DNA from 2 places in the Syntrophothermus lipocalidus DSM 12680 genome. Region 1 is predicted to be linked to the other one. Evidence: a T-box and tRNA genes for the amino acid it is inferred to sense, from the RefSeq annotation. Region 1 holds a T-box; the other holds one or more tRNA genes.
The links. A T-box is a leader RNA that pairs with one kind of tRNA and senses whether it is charged. The one in region 1 lies ahead of glyQ (glycine--tRNA ligase subunit alpha), so its partner is inferred to be a tRNA-Gly.
Positions count from the first base shown of each region.

Region 2: it encodes a tRNA-Gly, which carries the amino acid that the T-box ahead of glyQ (glycine--tRNA ligase subunit alpha) is inferred to sense. The anticodon was not compared.

Region 1 covers NC_014220.1:1,695,203-1,703,596, forward strand. The annotation lists gene ccpN (transcriptional regulator CcpN) at 1-629, opposite strand, end outside; gene glyS (glycine--tRNA ligase subunit beta) at 734-2,800, opposite strand; gene glyQ (glycine--tRNA ligase subunit alpha) at 2,803-3,705, opposite strand; T-box leader at 3,770-3,969, opposite strand; gene SLIP_RS08105 (hypothetical protein) at 4,073-5,077, opposite strand; gene SLIP_RS08110 (hypothetical protein) at 5,169-5,687, opposite strand; gene deoC (deoxyribose-phosphate aldolase) at 5,775-6,446, opposite strand; gene era (GTPase Era) at 6,458-7,342, opposite strand; gene cdd (cytidine deaminase) at 7,332-7,757, opposite strand; gene SLIP_RS08130 (diacylglycerol kinase family protein) at 7,771-8,136, opposite strand; gene ybeY (rRNA maturation RNase YbeY) at 8,133-8,394, opposite strand, start outside.
Region 2 covers NC_014220.1:2,044,620-2,053,013, reverse strand. The annotation lists gene SLIP_RS09945 (dynamin family protein) at 37-1,770, shown strand; tRNA gene SLIP_RS09940 (tRNA-Gly) at 1,974-2,047, shown strand; tRNA gene SLIP_RS09935 (tRNA-Arg) at 2,057-2,133, shown strand; tRNA gene SLIP_RS09930 (tRNA-His) at 2,215-2,291, shown strand; gene SLIP_RS09925 (hypothetical protein) at 2,917-3,180, shown strand; gene SLIP_RS09920 (PIN domain-containing protein) at 3,170-3,577, shown strand; gene SLIP_RS13180 (transposase) at 3,813-4,046, shown strand; gene SLIP_RS09915 (transposase) at 4,147-4,587, shown strand; gene SLIP_RS13145 (transposase) at 4,532-4,873, shown strand; gene SLIP_RS09910 (HD-GYP domain-containing protein) at 5,723-6,337, shown strand; gene SLIP_RS09905 (flagellar assembly protein A) at 7,124-8,394, shown strand, end outside.

The DNA of each region.
Region 1 (8,394 bases):
GCCAAGTCGAGTAACAAGCGGGCTATGTTGGTCTTGGTTATCCTTCCTACCACCTCGAGCTTTTCGTCTCCGTTTTCGTCAATGTATTTCTTAACTACCGGCAGGCTATCGATTTCATGTTCTACAATCTTCTTCACCGCTTCGATAACCGTCTCGTCAGGAGTCGTTACGATTATATTCGGCATCCTGGTCATTATTACACTGACCGGCACCTTGTATATATCGATATGGCCAAGAGTCGTTTTCAAGAAATCTTTCCTCGAAACTACCCCCGCCAGATAACCGTCGCGGTCGGTAACGTAAATAGTACCTGCATCCTCGGTGAAAAGCGTTACAATAGCATCGTATATGCTGGAAGTATCCTTAACCACTACCGGCATCGATTTCACGTCTTTAACCCGATATTGGCAAAGGATTTTTCTGATAGCTCCCTGGGCTCCCTCGGACTTGATGGTGTACCCAACCCGTGGTTTGGCCTCCAGATATCCAGACATGGTAAGAACAGCCAAGTCTGGTCGGAGAGCGGCTCGGGTAACATCCAGTATTTCGGCGATTCTCTCGCCTGTGATAGGCTGGTGCTTACGCACGATGTCCAGTATTTTACCTTGCCTTTCAGTGAGCTCGATCATACCCCACCCACCAATTATGCTATACTTTTTTGAAGCAAAACATCAAATCATATACACTATTGATTATAAAGAATCGCTTTTCCCTTCGTCAAAGGAAAAAAGTCTTATACCAACCGGCTGAAATCTCCTAAATTCAAGAACAAATCGCTGATACGACGCAAAAGGCTCAACCGGTTCCTTCTCAGGTTCGGGTCCTCGGCCATGATCATTACCGCATCGAACAACTCGTCAACCCCCGCCCTCCCTTTCGACAGTGTTATGAGGTACTCGCCATACTCCCCTCTTTCCTTTAATTCGTTCAGCAGCGGTTCTGTCTGCGCCAGCCACTGATAAACCCGTCTTTCCGCCTCGGTTTCCAGCAATACTTCATCTACGTCTCGGTTATCCCATTTTTTGGCTAAATTGTAACAGCGATTGAAAACCACCATCCCGTCCTCAAAGTACTCGCTCTGCTTGAACTCCTGCAAGGCCTCAGCCCTTTTTCTGACCTCCAGCACGTCGCCTTGAGGTACTGCCAGGACTGCATCCAGTACATCATACGAGATGCCGCTGTCTGACAATATTCCCCTTAGTCTCTGCAGAACAAAGTCTAGAACCTCTCCAACAGTTTCTTCACAGCTAAGGTCAGGTTTTATAGGCGCAAATCCCTGATATACGAATCTTATGGCCTTTTCAAGGTCCAACCTTAATCCCCTCTTGAGGATTATGTTAACCAACCCCAAGGCTTGTCTCCGTAAAGCATAAGGGTCCTGAGAACCGCTGGGCTTGATGTTTATGCAGAAACACCCGACTAGGTTGTCCAGTTTTTCTGCCAGGCTAACCGCAATCCCGGCCGGGGTCTCGGGCAACCTATCGCCGGCAAAACGTGGAAGGTAGTGTTCTAAAATGGCCTCTGCCACCTCCGGGTCTTCCCCGCTGGCAAGGGCATAGTACCGTCCCATAATCCCTTGTAGTTCCGGAAACTCGTACACCATGTTGGTTTCGAGGTCAGCCTTACACAGGTAAGCCGCCCTGCGAATTGTGGTTTCCCGCCCTAAGCCGGTTTCCTTCCCGATGAATACCGCGATATCCTGCAGCCTCTCTACCTTCGACCAAACCGTACCCAGCCTGGCTTGGTACACCACGTTCTTAAGAAGCTCTACTTTACTCGCCAGTGGCTGTTTAGTGTCTTCCCTGTAAAAGAAGAGAGCATCTTCCAGACGGGCCCTCAAAACCCTTTCATTACCTGCTTTAACCTCCTCCAGGTTGTACTCGTCGCCGTTTCTAACTCCGATAAACCCGGGGAGGAGCTTGCCGTCATCGGAAAACACCGGGAAGTAGCGCTGGTGTTCGATCATCGTGGTGGTCAAAACCTCTGTCGGCAACACCAGGTATTCCGGCGAAAACTTCCCGTAGAACGCGGTCGGGTACTCCAGAAGAAAATTAACCTCTTCCAGTAGTTCCTCGTCGTTATAAGGATAACCTCCCGCCTGCTCGGCCGTGTTCAATATCTGTTCCCATATCATTTGCCGCCTGCGTTCGTGATCGACGACGACAAACGCTTTCTCCATTAATTCGAAGTAATTGGCTGCTTCGTTGACCGTAATTGGCCGCTCAGACAAAAACCTGTGTCCAAAGGTAACATTGCTGGCTTCCACGTTTTCTATCTGAACCGGTATGACCTCGTTACCCAACAAAGCCAACATCCATCGGATGGGACGGGCGAACCTGAACTCGGAGTAGGCCCAGCGCATTGCCTTAGGGAAGCCGAGATCAACCACGATTTCCCGCAAAACCCCTGGCAAGACTTCTACGGTTTTCTTCCCGGACTCCTTTTTTACCGCGAAGACGTAATCTACTCCGGACATTTCCCGCACCTCGAGAGATTCGACCGTCACTCCCTGAGCTCGGGCAAAACCCAGAGCCGCCGAGGTAGGCCGCCCCTCTGCATCGAAAGCCTGCTCTCGTTTTGGGCCTCTGACCTCCTTCAGCCAGCCTGCCTGGTTCTCAGCCAGGTCATAAACGTAAAGTACCAGTCGCCGTGGTGTTCCCATAGTTCTCAGGCTACCGAAACTGAGATTGGCTCCTGACAGTTTTTCTCTGGCCAGGGCTTCCATGTCCCGGATAGCATTTGGCATATAGGCTGCCGGTATTTCCTCAGTGCCTATTTCAAAAACCAGATCTCTGGTCATACCTAGCCCTCCTTTAACGTCTTCTTCCTGAGTTCAAGATCTTTCAGTAAAGGATACCCTAATTTTTCCCGCTGCCGTAAATAAGCCAGAGCCACGCTGCGGGCCATATTTCTGACCCGAGCAATGTAGCTGGTGCGTTCAGTTACGCTTATGGCTCCTCTCGCATCTAACAGGTTAAAGAGGTGCGAACACTTCAAAACGTAGTCATAGGCGGGCTGTACCAATTCCTTCTCCAGTACCCGTTTAGCCTCTTTCTCGCAGAGATCGAACATTGTCACCAAGGTTTCGATGTCCGCTACCTGGAAGTTGTAATAAGAATAGTCGACCTCACTCTGGTGGTGAACATCCCCGTAGGTAATGCCGTCTACCCACTCGATGTCAAACACGCTCTCCTTGTTCTGGATGTACATAGCAATCCTTTCTATGCCGTAGGTAATTTCAGCGCAAACCGGGTAGCAGTCAATGCCCCCGCACTGCTGGAAGTACGTAAACTGGGTGATTTCCATCCCATCGAGCCATATCTCCCACCCTAAGCCCCAGGCTCCAAGGGTAGGGGATTCCCAGTTATCTTCCACCAGCCTGATGTCATGTTTGCGCGGATCAATCCCAAGAGTACGAAGACTGTCCAAATACAGGTCAATAACATTGTCGGGAGACGGCTTCAATATCACCTGATACTGGTAATAGTGTTGAAGCCGGTTGGGGTTCTCGCCGTACCGACCGTCAGTCGGCCTGCGCGAAGGCTCTACGTAAGCCACATTCCAAGGTTCAGGCCCAAGAGCGCGCAAAAAGGTAGCCGGGTTCATCGTCCCCGCCCCCTTTTCCACGTCATATGGTTGCTGAATGATGCAGCCTTGGCTACCCCAAAATGTTTCCAGAGCTAAGATTATCTCCTGAAAAGTCACCTTCAATCCTCCTATCTATATGCGATTTGATGCGACTAGACCTAAAACTAAAGCCCGTCCCCTACACAGGGACGGGCTTTTCCCGCGGTTCCACCCTGATTGGCCTCAACAGGCCCTCTCGTGATAATGCAGGCTTTACTCGCCAACGGCTTTCCTCCTGCGGCTCCAAAGCGCCCTTCAGGAAGTCCCCTGACCGGATTCCCACCACCACCGGTTCTCTGTCCAGAGGGCATCTTCCTTACTCCTCTTTATCATCGCCATATATCGATTTGTCGCTTTTAAGTTTAACAACCGCCAGACCTCTTGTCAATCAACTATACCCCTCCCGCTTGTACAGTAGGAGTGGCTCAAATAACTTGGTCACCTATCAACCTTCGCCAAACCGTCTGAGTCCAGGTTGCCAAAAACCATCCACAACAGCGTCAACGACGTTTACCGGCTCGTTCACCACCATTACTGGTTTACCCGTGTGCTGCTGTAATCTTTCGGCATAGGACAAGGCGTTTGTCGGGTCAAGGCGGCTGTAATTAAGAGCAATATAAACCCTTCTTACATCTCTCAAACCGAGCGACCTAAGTTTGCCCGAGAACTCTTCGGCGGATTCCCCGTTCACGTAACAAAATACCGTCCCGTTTAGTTTGCTCATTCCCGGCGACGTTACAGGCCGAGAGAATTCTACTCCGCATCGTTTCCCTTCCCTGACAAGCTGCAGGTAGGCCCTTGCCGCGAGCACTCCTAAGCACGAAGGCGATTTTACTACTGCCCAGCGGGGCACCGCTATTATGGCGCTGGGAGCCCTTGTTTGAACCAGTAACCGTTTAAGCTTCTCAACCCTTATTCCATCCTTCATGTATGAATGAGCAGCATAACCGTTGACTACCGGGACCAGGATAATATCGGGACAAGTACCGATCGTAGAAAGATGGTGCCCCCCGTCGAATACCACCACCCGCAAGCAGGTACGTCTTAGCTGTTTTAAGCTTTCCCATCCTTCCGATGTCGTGTGCCATTTGTCCATTTTAGAACACTCGACTAGCACTTGAACCCGGCGTTGTACCACCCCGTTGACCAAAGTCAGGCTATCGGCCCTGGCTTCCGGCGTTATGGCCGCGACTGTCAGGCCAGGCCGTGGTATGCCGGGCTTGGACACGTCTTCCCAGCCTAGGATGCTAAGCTGACCGTTTTTTAACAGCCCGGTCACCTGAGCCGGCACGACCTCTTCTCTCAAGCCCGGATTGAATACGATTTGTAGCCGTGCATGACTGGCTACTACCCGCCCATAGCACCCCAGTATGTTATAATACGCCTTGTTCTTCACCCACGACCAGTCGGTGTTTATGGCTAAGTACGCGTACCCCGCGACCAGTATCATCCACAAAAGAACCTTTTTCCCACAGCTTCGCCTCCTCTTACAGCCCTTCTATAACACACCTGTCCCGCGCAGGATTGGGCCAACTGATTTCCTACAGCCCCGTCTTCTCCCACTTCCGCCTCTCCGCCTCCACCAGCTCCTGCCCTTTTTCTCCTAGAGCGGATCGGTCCAACGCCAGCTCCTGTCTTCTCCCCCAATCCCTCGCAAAATAGGCCGCGTCAATCTCCTTCTCGTTGGCCCACATTTCCTCGGTCCAGGTAAGCAACCGGTTTGCAACCCCGATGTAATCCCCCAACCTTGAACGCAATCCTGGCTCTAGTATCTTCCCCTTGTATTGCTTTACCCGCTTCAAGGCCTGGTCAGCAGCATCCAGGTCTTCCTGCCGTTGGGGATAGACCTTCGACTTCAGGTACAGGTACTGCGCCGCCCACGGCAGGCGTTCCATTTCTGCGGGGGTCTTTGCTTTCTGTTCAAACCTTTGAAGGGCCGCAATATAGTCGCCCCTAGCTTTCCTTACCTCGGCTCTAGCATGAAGCTCCCACCCCAAACCGATCAACAAAACAACCATCATAGCCAAGAAAGTCAAGGCCACTGCCCTTCGCATGGCCACATCGCCAACCCCTTTCCCGCTAAGATGGCTGTATTATTCCCCAAGTTATGCTCCCAAAATTCAGTTCCAGATATTCGTGATCTGAAGTTATATCTCCATCAATTCCGATATTATGGAACGGGCATGACTAGTTCCGATACGATCTGCCCCCAGTTCAATCAGTCCCAGAGCCTGTTGGTAACTCTCTATCCCCCCCGAGGCCTTTATTTTTAAAGAAGGCGGTGCAGAACTGCGGATATAGATAATATCATCGCCTGCAACTCCTCTGGGCCCGAATCCCGTACAGGTTTTGACGAAATCAGCCCCGCCAGCGGCCACCAATCTAGTAGCAAGTCGTATCTCCTCAGGATTAAGGTACCCGGTTTCGATTATTATCTTGAGTATGCCACCCCTATCGTGTACCAACCGGGCCAAGCCCTGCACTTCTTCTTCAACCGCCCGGTAATTGCCATCTTTAAATAAACCTATATTCATTACCGCATCGAGCTCAGTAGCTCCTGCTTCCATTGCCGTTTCAGCTTCTTTTACCTTAATCACCGTCGCATTCGCCCCTAAAGGGAATCCCACGACCGTGCACAGTTTTACCTCTTCAGCTTCCAAACAGCGAGCTGCCAGCTCTAGCCGTCCGGGATTGACACAAACCGCAAAAAACCGGTAGCGCGCAGCTTCTTCGCACAACCTCCTTATCTCTTCGGCCGTAGCGTCCGGCCTGAGCAGCGTCGAATCGATATAACGGCTCATCTCACTACGGGTCAGCACTTTATCTCCCCTCACTTATACCCAAAACCCCGCAGGTAGGCGTCTGCGTTTCTCCAGCCTTTTCTAACCTTAACCCAGAGGTCAAGATATACATTGACCCCCAGTAAACTTTCGATATCCAGGCGGGCAGCTTCCCCAATCTTCTTCAGCATAGACCCGGATTTCCCTATCACGATGGCCTTTTGCGAATCCCTTTCGGTAAACACGACCGCTCTTACGTAAACGGTGTTACCCTTGCGTTCCTTCATCTCCTCCACTTCGACTGCCAGCGAGTGCGGCACTTCTTCCCGGGTGAAATACAAAGCCTTTTCCCGGATAAGCTCAGCTACTATGAACCGCTCCGGCTGGTCAGTAACTTGGTCCGGAGGGTAGTAGTAGGGTCCAACCGGAAGATAATCGAGTATTTTTCTGATAAGGGCATGCACATTGGTCCCCATGATAGCTGAAATAGGCCATGTCTCCGCAAAGCGGAATCTTGAATGAAAAGACCCTATACACCTCGATACCTCATCTTGGTCGACCAGGTCTATCTTGTTGACCACTAGAAACACGGGGGCACTCGTCTTGGTCAGAAACTCGATGATTTCCTCGTCTCCCTTTTCCATGCCGTCTTTGGCGCTCACCATATACAGCACCACGTCTGCTTCTCTCGCCGTCGCGTGGGCAGTGCGAACCATGTATTCGCCTAGTTTGTGGCGCGGCCTGTGAATCCCTGGGGTATCGATAAAGATTATCTGACCCTGTTCACAGGTATATATCCCCTGTATCCGGTTCCTGGTGGTTTGGGGTTTTTCCGACACGATCGCCACCTTTTGCCCGATGACAGTGTTTAAGAAGGTTGACTTACCCACATTGGGCCTGCCGACTATGCTTGCAAATCCAGACTTAGTCTCCATTACTTTCCTCCCTGTTGTCTAAAGCAAAAGTGTGCGGGAGCAGTTCCTTCAGAGAAAACGTAGCAACGTGACCTTTTCTATCGCTCAGAAGTATTACCAGATCAGGTGCAAATTCTGCCATGACCTGCAAACAAGCTCCGCAAGGAAAGACAAACCCTTGCCCGTCCCCAACCAAAGCCAGGGCTTTAAACTGCTGTTCGCCTTCGGAAACGGCCTTGGCCACTGCTGTTCTTTCCGCGCATATAGTCAACCCGTATGATGCGTTTTCCACATTACACCCAGTGTACACCTTACCCGAAATGCCCTGTAATGCCGCACCCACCCTGAAACCGGAGTATGGCGCGTATGCCCGCTCTTGTGCCTTCCTCGCCATATTAATTAACCAAAGCTGTTCAGTGCCGGCTTCTCCCTGCAACCGTAGTGCCCCCTTAAGACAGGTAATCTATGAACCTTGGGCCAAAAATAATGATACCTGTTACCACTGCCGCAACTGCAGCCAGCAGTACGGCCCCGGCTGCGATGTTCTTGGCCTCTCGAGCCACCGGATGGTAGGCATCAGTATATAGGTCAACCGTTTTCTCTACTGCCGTGTTCATCACTTCTGCGATCAACACGAGAAAAATAGTAAATGAGAGCAACCCCCATTCCCAACGCTCGATATGCAGGGCCCAACCCAATGTTACCGCCGCTACTGCAGCCAAACCATGCCACCTCATGTTACGCTGGGTGAGAAATGCACTGATAATGCCGGCCCAAGCACAGTTAAAGCTTTCCTTCAGATTCCGGTTTTTCATAACCTGTCCAGCCCTACATCTTTGAGAACTCTCTCCTCCATCAACCTCATCTCGGTCCTCGCTTCCTCATCCTGGTGATCGTACCCCAACAGGTGCAACATCCCGTGAACCGCCAAATACGCCACTTCCCGAGCCAGGCCGTGCCCGTAATCTCTTCCTTGGTCTTCAGCCGTTTCCAAGGAAATGATTATGTCTCCGAGCACAGGCTCCATCTCTTCAGGAGCCTCATAACCCGGTTCGTCCGAGGTACCCTCGTTT
Region 2 (8,394 bases), 350 kb from region 1:
TAAGCTCATTTCTTTTAGAGAGGGGAGCAAGATCGGGTGTCGGCCAACATCTTATCGGAGACAATCGAATACCTCGAAAGCATTCGGACATACATCGACAGTGCTACCGCATCCGGGCTGGAAACTCTAAAAGAGAAAATGAAGAAAGACTACTTCAACCTGGCCATCCTCGGACAACAGAAACGGGGCAAGTCTACTCTCGTCAACGCGATTTTGGGGCAGCCGGTGCTGCCGATGGCAGTGACCCCCGCCACTTCGGTCATAACGGTTGTCGAGTACGGGGCTGAACCGACAGTCACAATTATCCACGAAAACGGCCTGCGCCGGGAAGTGACGGTAGGGGAGCTGGCAGATTACATCACCGAAGAGAGAAATCCCAACAACGAAAAGCAGGTAGCGATAGCCCACATAACCTTTCCCTCACGGCTTCTCGGCCGGGGTATCCGGCTGGTCGATACCCCCGGCGTAGGTTCCATTTTTGAACATAACACCCAGACGGCTTACGGATACCTGCCCCATATCGATGCTGCCTTATTTGTCTTCTCGGTCGATACACCGGTAGCAGTCGAGGAGATCAGGTACCTGCGCGATGTTCGCGAGCAGGTTCCTATGATCTACTTTGTTCTAAACAAGGCTGACTTCTATGCTGACCATGACGTGAAGCGGCTCGTGGATTTTACCCGCGTTGCGTTGGAAAAGGAGCTTGGGCAGTCGGTCGACGTGTATCCTTTATCTGCTCTTATGGCCTTGGAGGCGCAGGTAGCCCAAGACCCGCAGAAACTGGAGGAAAGCGGTTTTGCGGTGCTCGAAGAAGCCGTACTGGGTTACTTTTATACGCACCGGGACCGATTGCTGGAGGTGGCATTGCGGAACAAACTGGGCAATCTCCTGTTGCAGGTGTCGACCTCGCTTCGGGTGGAACGGCAGGCCCTCGAATTGCCGGTAGAAGAACTGCGGGCAAAGATAGCCAGCTATACCGAGTTTTTGGGAATAGTCGACAGGGAAACTCGGGATGTGGCCGTGCTCCTAGACGGCGAGGTGGAGAGAATACTTGAGGATCTGGATAAAAAATTTGGAAAAGACAGGTCGTCGTTAGAAAAGACCTTGGCTTTGATGTTGGAGAACTGGTACCAGCAGAATCAGGGTTTAAAGACCAGGTTTTTTATTAAAGCTATCGAACAAGAAGCCCTGACCAATCTCACCTCGGTTTTTGAAAGATGGAGGCAGGAAACGGATAAAGAGGTGGCGCGGGAATTCGAAGAGGCCCAGAACCGCTTCCTGTCCAGGCTGGACGACATTATATCGCGAATTTTGGGCAAGGCCTGCGAGGTTTTCGGTATCGATTACACGGGGGAGAGGTTCAGAGTAGACGTCACGGGGAAGTCAGAGTTCTACTATAAGGTGGGCCTGGACCCGCTGATGCTTGAGATCTCGCCCAGGGCGTTCTCGGGGTTGCTCCCCCGCCGGCTCCTTAACCGGATAATCTGGCAAGGAATGGCCAAGGACATTCCCCAGGACGTAGACCGGAATTACGGCCGCATCCGGTATGATTTCTTGAACCGCCTGCGACAGTCGGCTTTGGCCTTGAAGTCGCTTCTGAAGGAGGAGACTGAGCGGGCCAAACAGGCGGTAAACGCCAGTATAGAACAGGCCATGGAAATCAAGGGTAAAGGAGAGCAGGATGCCGTGGAACGCAAAGCGGAAATCGAGAAACACATAGAAAAGATGCACGCTTGTCTTGCTGAATTGAAGGGGGCGGCCAACAATTAGAAATAAGGGTAAATTTTGACTCAAGAGTTCGCTGCCGATTTCGCTAATTAGCCATACCGGAACGGGTATACGTGTGACTGTTTTCTTTCATGGGGACATTTTCACTGAACTATTACAAGGTGACAATATCACAGAACGATAACAATGAACTAGTACAAACCGTTGCAAAACCAGGATAAAGACAGTATAATAAGAAAGCGCAAGCGGGTGTAGCTCAATGGTAGAGCCCCAGCCTTCCAAGCTGGTTGCGTGGGTTCGATTCCCATCACCCGCTCCATGCGTTATGGTCCCTGTAGCTCAGCAGGATAGAGCAACGGACTTCTAATCCGTAGGTCGGGGGTTCGAATCCCTCCAGGGACGCCATCGCGAATTACAGGCGGTGCAACGCGCGTTCGTTGGGTAGAGTTAAGGAAAATTCCAATCACATTGACAGAGGATCGCGTGGTGGGCGTAGCTCAGTCGGCTAGAGCACCAGATTGTGGCTCTGGGGGTCGTGGGTTCGAGTCCCATCGCCCACCCCAAGTTTCTTTCTGAAAAGCCTTGATAATTTGGCATTTGAGGCAATTTGTAAAATAATGGAGGGCGGAACCTCTTCCTTTCAGGAATGCCGACATATAAAGTATTCTTTCTAGGGTTGTAATCAAAGTGTTAAACAGGAAGAAGTAATAACGCTAGGCTAATAGCTTAGCTTTTTTTGTTTAACATATTCTCGACGGGTACTGCTGGCCGGCTATCCCCCAGAAAAAGGGGGTCTTAGGATGGTATAAAGACCTGCCGTGGCTGAATTCAAGATCAGAGAGGAAGAAGCTGAATTCTGGGATGCCCACAGCTTGCGCGATCACTGGAACTAGATGGGGCCCGTTCAGGTGGAGGTAGATCCATAACTGACCGATATGGTTGCCAAACGGCGCAAGACTAAACGGATTACGCTCCGGCTCCGGGATTGCTAGCTGGAGGCCGTCAAGAGAATAGCCGAAAAGAAAGACATACCTACCAGACCCTGATACGCTTCCGGGTGGCTGAAGCCATCAGGCCGGAGGAAGAGAAAGAAACTTAATGTATCCCATTCCGAATCAGAGGCCTTCCTGTTTGGAAATTCACCTCTGCCTGCAGTCGTAGTATAATGTAACTACGGAGGTGACTACAATGGAATTTGTAAGCGTCAGGGACTTCAAAGCCCGCACCAGTGAGTTTATGCGCAAGAAAGAGGCCGTAATGGTTTTCCGAGGAAGCAAACCGGCGGGAATATTTATCCCTTGGGAGGATATAAGCCTTGAAGACGAGGTTCGGCGAGCAGCCCTGAAGGCTTTAGCGGAAAGGATTGCCGGAGAGCGGGAGAAAAAAGGGATAACAGAGAAAGAGGTGCTGGAGGACTTTGCGGCTTTCAGGAAAGATCGCCGTGGACGCTAACGTAATCCTTTCGGCGCTGATAGGCGGAAAGGCGATCAGGGTATTCATTGAGGCTAAAGAGTTAAAATTCGTCACGACTGACAGAGCGGTTGGCGAAGTAAGAGAATATATCCCGGTCCTGGCTAAAAGGAAGAGTTTGAGCAGAAACGTCATGGAAGCGGTGTTTTCTCTGTTGGAGCTGGAAGTTGTGGAGAAAGAGGCTTATCTGCAGCACGTCCCGACGGCCTTGGAACTGATCGGAAGGCGAGATCCTGATGATGCGGACCTTGTAGCCTTGGCCCTCGCTCTGAACTGCCCGGTGTGGACGAACGATAATGACTTGGTCGAGTTAAAGGAAATAAAAACCTTAACCACAGCGGAAATCTTGTGTTTGGTCGATAGTTGGGAAAATGGTTGAGTTTCACAAGCGCTAAGTACGGACTCCTGCGTTGTCTTTGTCAACGGACCTGTTGCCAAACTCACCGAAGTGAAGGATTTTTGCGGTTAATGTAGAATATTACACCATAAAAAGCAGAACATGGAGTGGTTCGCCTTGATGGGTCGTCGCGTATCCCAAGCCCAAGCTGTTTTACTACACGTCACTTGAAGAACGCATCCCCCAGGACCACCTTCCCCGGAAGATTTCCAGCGTCATCGACTTTTCTTTCATCTACGATTACGTCCGTTGCTGCTACAGTCACACCGGTTCTCCCTCTGTAGACCCGGTTGTTATTTTCAAGATGGCTTTGCTCGGATATCTGTATGGGATACCATCCTATCTAAGGCCCGGGTTCGCTTCGGAAGAGAGGTCTATGAGCAGTTCTTTCGCCACGTTGTCCAAGTATGTTAGGACCGAGGATTGGTACAAGGGGAAAAGGTATTCATAGACGCTACCATCATTCAAGCCAATGCTTCCCTTGATTCCTTAGTAGAAAGAGGAGTCTGTCACCAACTGCAAACGACACCGGAGGAATACCTTGAGCAGGTTTGGGGCGGACCAGCAAGAGATGGACGAGCCGCACCGACCCCGACGCATCGCTGGTTACCAGAAAGGGCTGGTTGAAGCCGATTCTGGCTCACAAGGTGCATATAGCTGTGGACGGAGGAAAAGCCCGAATTGTCACCGCCGTGGAAACGACGCCCGGAGGAGTAGCAGAGAGTCAGGTTCTGGCCACTCTTTTGAGCAAACACATCTTTGTCACCCATTGCAGGCCGGAAGAAGCAGTAGCCGACAGGGCTTACGGGACAAAAAATCTCAGGCGAGAAAGGATTAAAGCCGGTTTCAGATATGACAGTGAACGCGATATCTATATCTGTCCCCAAGGGAAAACGCTTTACCAGACAAAGGAACAAGCTGACGGCTCGGTAGTGTATAAGGTACACCGTCTGGCGTGCAAAGGGTGTCCCCACCACGGTACACTATTGTAAGGCTAAACGACCCGCGATAAAGAGGTACACGGACGAAGAACTTCTTTTCCGGGCAGAGAGCCACTTAAAGACGGAACGTGCAAGAACAAGCCTCAGGCAGCGCACATACTGGCCCGAGACCGTGTTCGCGGAGATGAAGGGTCCGCGAGGACTGCGCCGTGCAACCCTACGTGGTACGACGAAGGTACACACTCAGGTCCTGTTAGCCTTAGCGGTGCACAACATCAGGCAACTGGTCAAGGGAACAGGAAGAAAGAGAAAAAACTTGCGCAGGTTCACAGTTTAGTAGCCAACGTATTTGCGTCATTGTGGACTAACCCGTTCCCAATCCTCTTGCCTTAGCTAGTCGATAACGAAGCTGGCAAGAGGTCCGTTATCAGAAACAAGAATCATAAAACCCGCGTAAACCGTTCGGGACATTACGGCTGCGCTCCTGTTATTGGCCTAAGGCATCCTACAGTGTCTTGACGCCATCCTATGTATATGTTCTCTTGACAAATATCGGCAGAATGTATCAATATATACTGTGAAAAAGGGAAAGAAGTCCTAGTTGTACTTGGCATCAATCAGAACAAACGTTTTAAAAGAAGGTATCTTAAAGTCATAAGACCGGAAGCTGGAACAAGTATGTAGATTAATTGCGGAAAGACTTCTGATGTCATTCCGGCAGTGAAAGCGATGATTCGAATCTGAAGCCGGAATATGCAGGGATAAATTGGCAGTCCGGGCACAAAAAAGAAGTTTAGTGTGAGATTTCGATTCTGGAATCGTCGTTTCATGGTAATGACTAAGTTCGAATCAGACGGTTCAGTATTAGACGTATTTGTAAGCAAGGGATGGAAGAAATAAAAAAACAGGGAAAGGATAAATTGGCATGATATTTGCAGCCAACCAACCAACCAACCAACGGCTTCATAAAACGTGTATTCGATCTGTCAGTTTGCGCAGTAATAGCATGTTATGCTGCGTGTTTTTTACATGATCACGATAACGACAATAATCTAAGAGTTGGTACAGGCCCGGTCAGGGATATCGTCGATCTCTGCCCGGGTCTTGCTTTATGTAAACTAACACAAGTGTTGCGTTTTGACCGGCCTCAACATTCCACCCGAGAGATGAAGGGAATGATGGCTCTATGTCACATGTGAGGATATCTGGCGGGATTTTGGCCAGATTCCTGGTTGGGATTCGCAAGTGCCAGAACATACTTTGGCAGTATGACCCGGGCACTTACTTGCACTGTCAGAAAGTAGCTCAAATCGCATTCTTGCTGGGACGTTTGGTGGGACTTGACTCAGTGTCTAATCAGTACATTTATTTGGGAGCTCTGGTACATAACCTGGGCAAAATCACCATACCCAAGACTACCTTACACAAGAAGACGGCGTTGACTTCGGCGGAACTGGCCATCGTGCGGGAGCATCCACGTTGTGGCAGGGAAATTGCTCTCTGTATTATGAAAAACATATCAGATACTGAAAAACAGACGGTTTTGGATGCTATCGAGTACCACCACGAACGTCCGGACGGGAAAGGATATCTTTATGGTATTTCTGGTTCTGAGATTCCCTTGGCTGCAAAGATTGTTGTTGTAGCCGACGCGTTGGATGCCATGGTCAGTTATCGTCCTTATCGTTCTCGACCGAGCGGTCTGAGACAGGCGTTGAAGGAGTTGCAGGAGAACTCTGGCTCTCAGTCTGACGCGCAGATGGTTGAGAGGCTGGTGAAATTTCTCGCTGGAAGGTATTGATAAGTTTTGTCGTCAACATGGTCAAGGGCACCGATGAACATGCGGCAGCCGGGGAAGCACTATCAGCTGCCGTAGAAGAAGTAGGTTCACTGGCCGAATAGCTGGGCGACATTGCCCAAAAGCTCTAGTGGTTCGGATTCGAAATCTTGGAAGGAAAGTTGCTCAAAATCCGAAAACTCTTGTATACCCTAGAGAGAACAAACCCGTGGAGATCACTTAATTAATTCCCTCGTCCATAATACGGTCCGTGGACGGGTAATTGTTTTTTGGAACACATTCCGTGTTAAAGTTCTTTGGAAGCTAACGGTGTGAATATCAGACAGGAACATCTGACGCAGCGGACCGATGGTGACACTCCGATCAAGGTGAGCAAGGAAACGTTGGCTCAGAAAAACTTGTTTGTCAAGTATTGAGACGCTCGAAAATATGCCTGTGCTTCGAGGTCGTACTACAATCCTGACCCAGGGTTTTGGAAAGCATAAAATCGGCATAAACCGTTCTGGTGATTGCGGTTGAGCTATCGTTCAGGCCTACGTTAACCTGCAGTGTCTTGACACTGCTTGATTCGCTAATTTTGGCTCTTAAGTCAAAGAGGATTTGATGGAATTAATTATTGATTACGGGTGATAAAAAGCAGGGAAACATTGAACTACGTTGAGGATCTGCTCGAAAGAACATATACGGCGTATTTGGCAAGAAATTAGAGAGTCGTGGTCCGGAAAAAATGGCATTGCTTGCAGCGAGAATTCTTCTAGCGGCCTAATGACCAGCCTAGGAGGACGTGGGATGAGAAGAACGTATCGGTTTGAAGGGTCGAGCGTCAGCGAAGCCATCGCGAAGGCGGAAGAGACTCTGAAGGTTTCCCGAGAAAACATGAACATTGAGGTGGTCAAAAAAGACAGACGAGGGTTTTTGGGGCTTGGTCGCACTCGAGCCGTTATTAAGGTGACTTTAATTGACCCCAGGAGCGGCAGTGTGAGAGAAGATAAAGGCGATGGACAGCTAAACCGGTTGATACTTGAGGCGGCTGAAGAAGTAACCGAGGACCATGATGGCCTGGTAGGTGTCAAGGATGGATGCATAATCGTAATTCCACCAACAGGCAATGGGCGCTTTCCTGTTGTAGTTCCTTGCCCGGGGATGAGGCTCAAGGTAAATGGTATTAACTGTACCAAGCGAACAGTGGTGACTGACAGGGATAGTATCGAATGCGAAGTGGTGGCCACAGAGGAACAAAAGCTGTTCGAGGTTGAGGTCTCCAAGGACGGTTTTTGTGCCTACCTTACTGTCTATCCTCCAGTGAAGATAGTTAAGAGGCTTCGCGACTCCGAACCGGTCACTGAGCTCGAACTTGCTGTAGACGAGTTTGTGGAGCCTTTGCCTCCCTTGTCTGTGACTGAAGCGTTGGAGGCTCTGCGTGAAAAAGGGGTAGTATATGGTCTTGATGAGGAGAAGGTCGAGCAGGCAGTCCTCCGGCACAGTGGAATTCGCGTGGCAGTGGCTTTTGGCAAGCCGGCTGTACCTGGGAAGAACGGGTATCTGGACCTGGTGTTTAAGCGGCGTGTGAAAGCAGCCAGTGAGAGGAACAAAAAGATAAAAATTGATTTCCGAGAGCTGGCCGCCTTTGAGTTGGTAGAGGTGGGCGAGGTTATTGCCAGAATCATTGATCCAGTTCAAGGGCAGCCGGGGATGACGGTAACGGGAAAAGAGATACCCTGCGGGGTAGCCAAGCCGGTTCAGTTTAATGTTGGACAAGGAGTCAGGCAGGTCGATGATCGTTTGATTGCGACGATAAGCGGCAGGCCGAAGGTGACAGGAAGTTTGGTAGAAGTTTTGCCTCAGCTGGTAATTGAAGGTGATGTTGACCTCAGTACGGGTAACATCAAATTTTCAGGTGATGTCTTCATTCAGGGGGGCGTTGCACCTGGAATGACTGTCAGAGCTGAAGGCATGGTCATGATCTCAGGCATAGTAGAGAAAGCTTGCGTGATAGCTGGAGACGGAGTGATTAGCCTGAATTCAGTACTGAACTCGCGGGTACGGGCAGGGGGTGAATC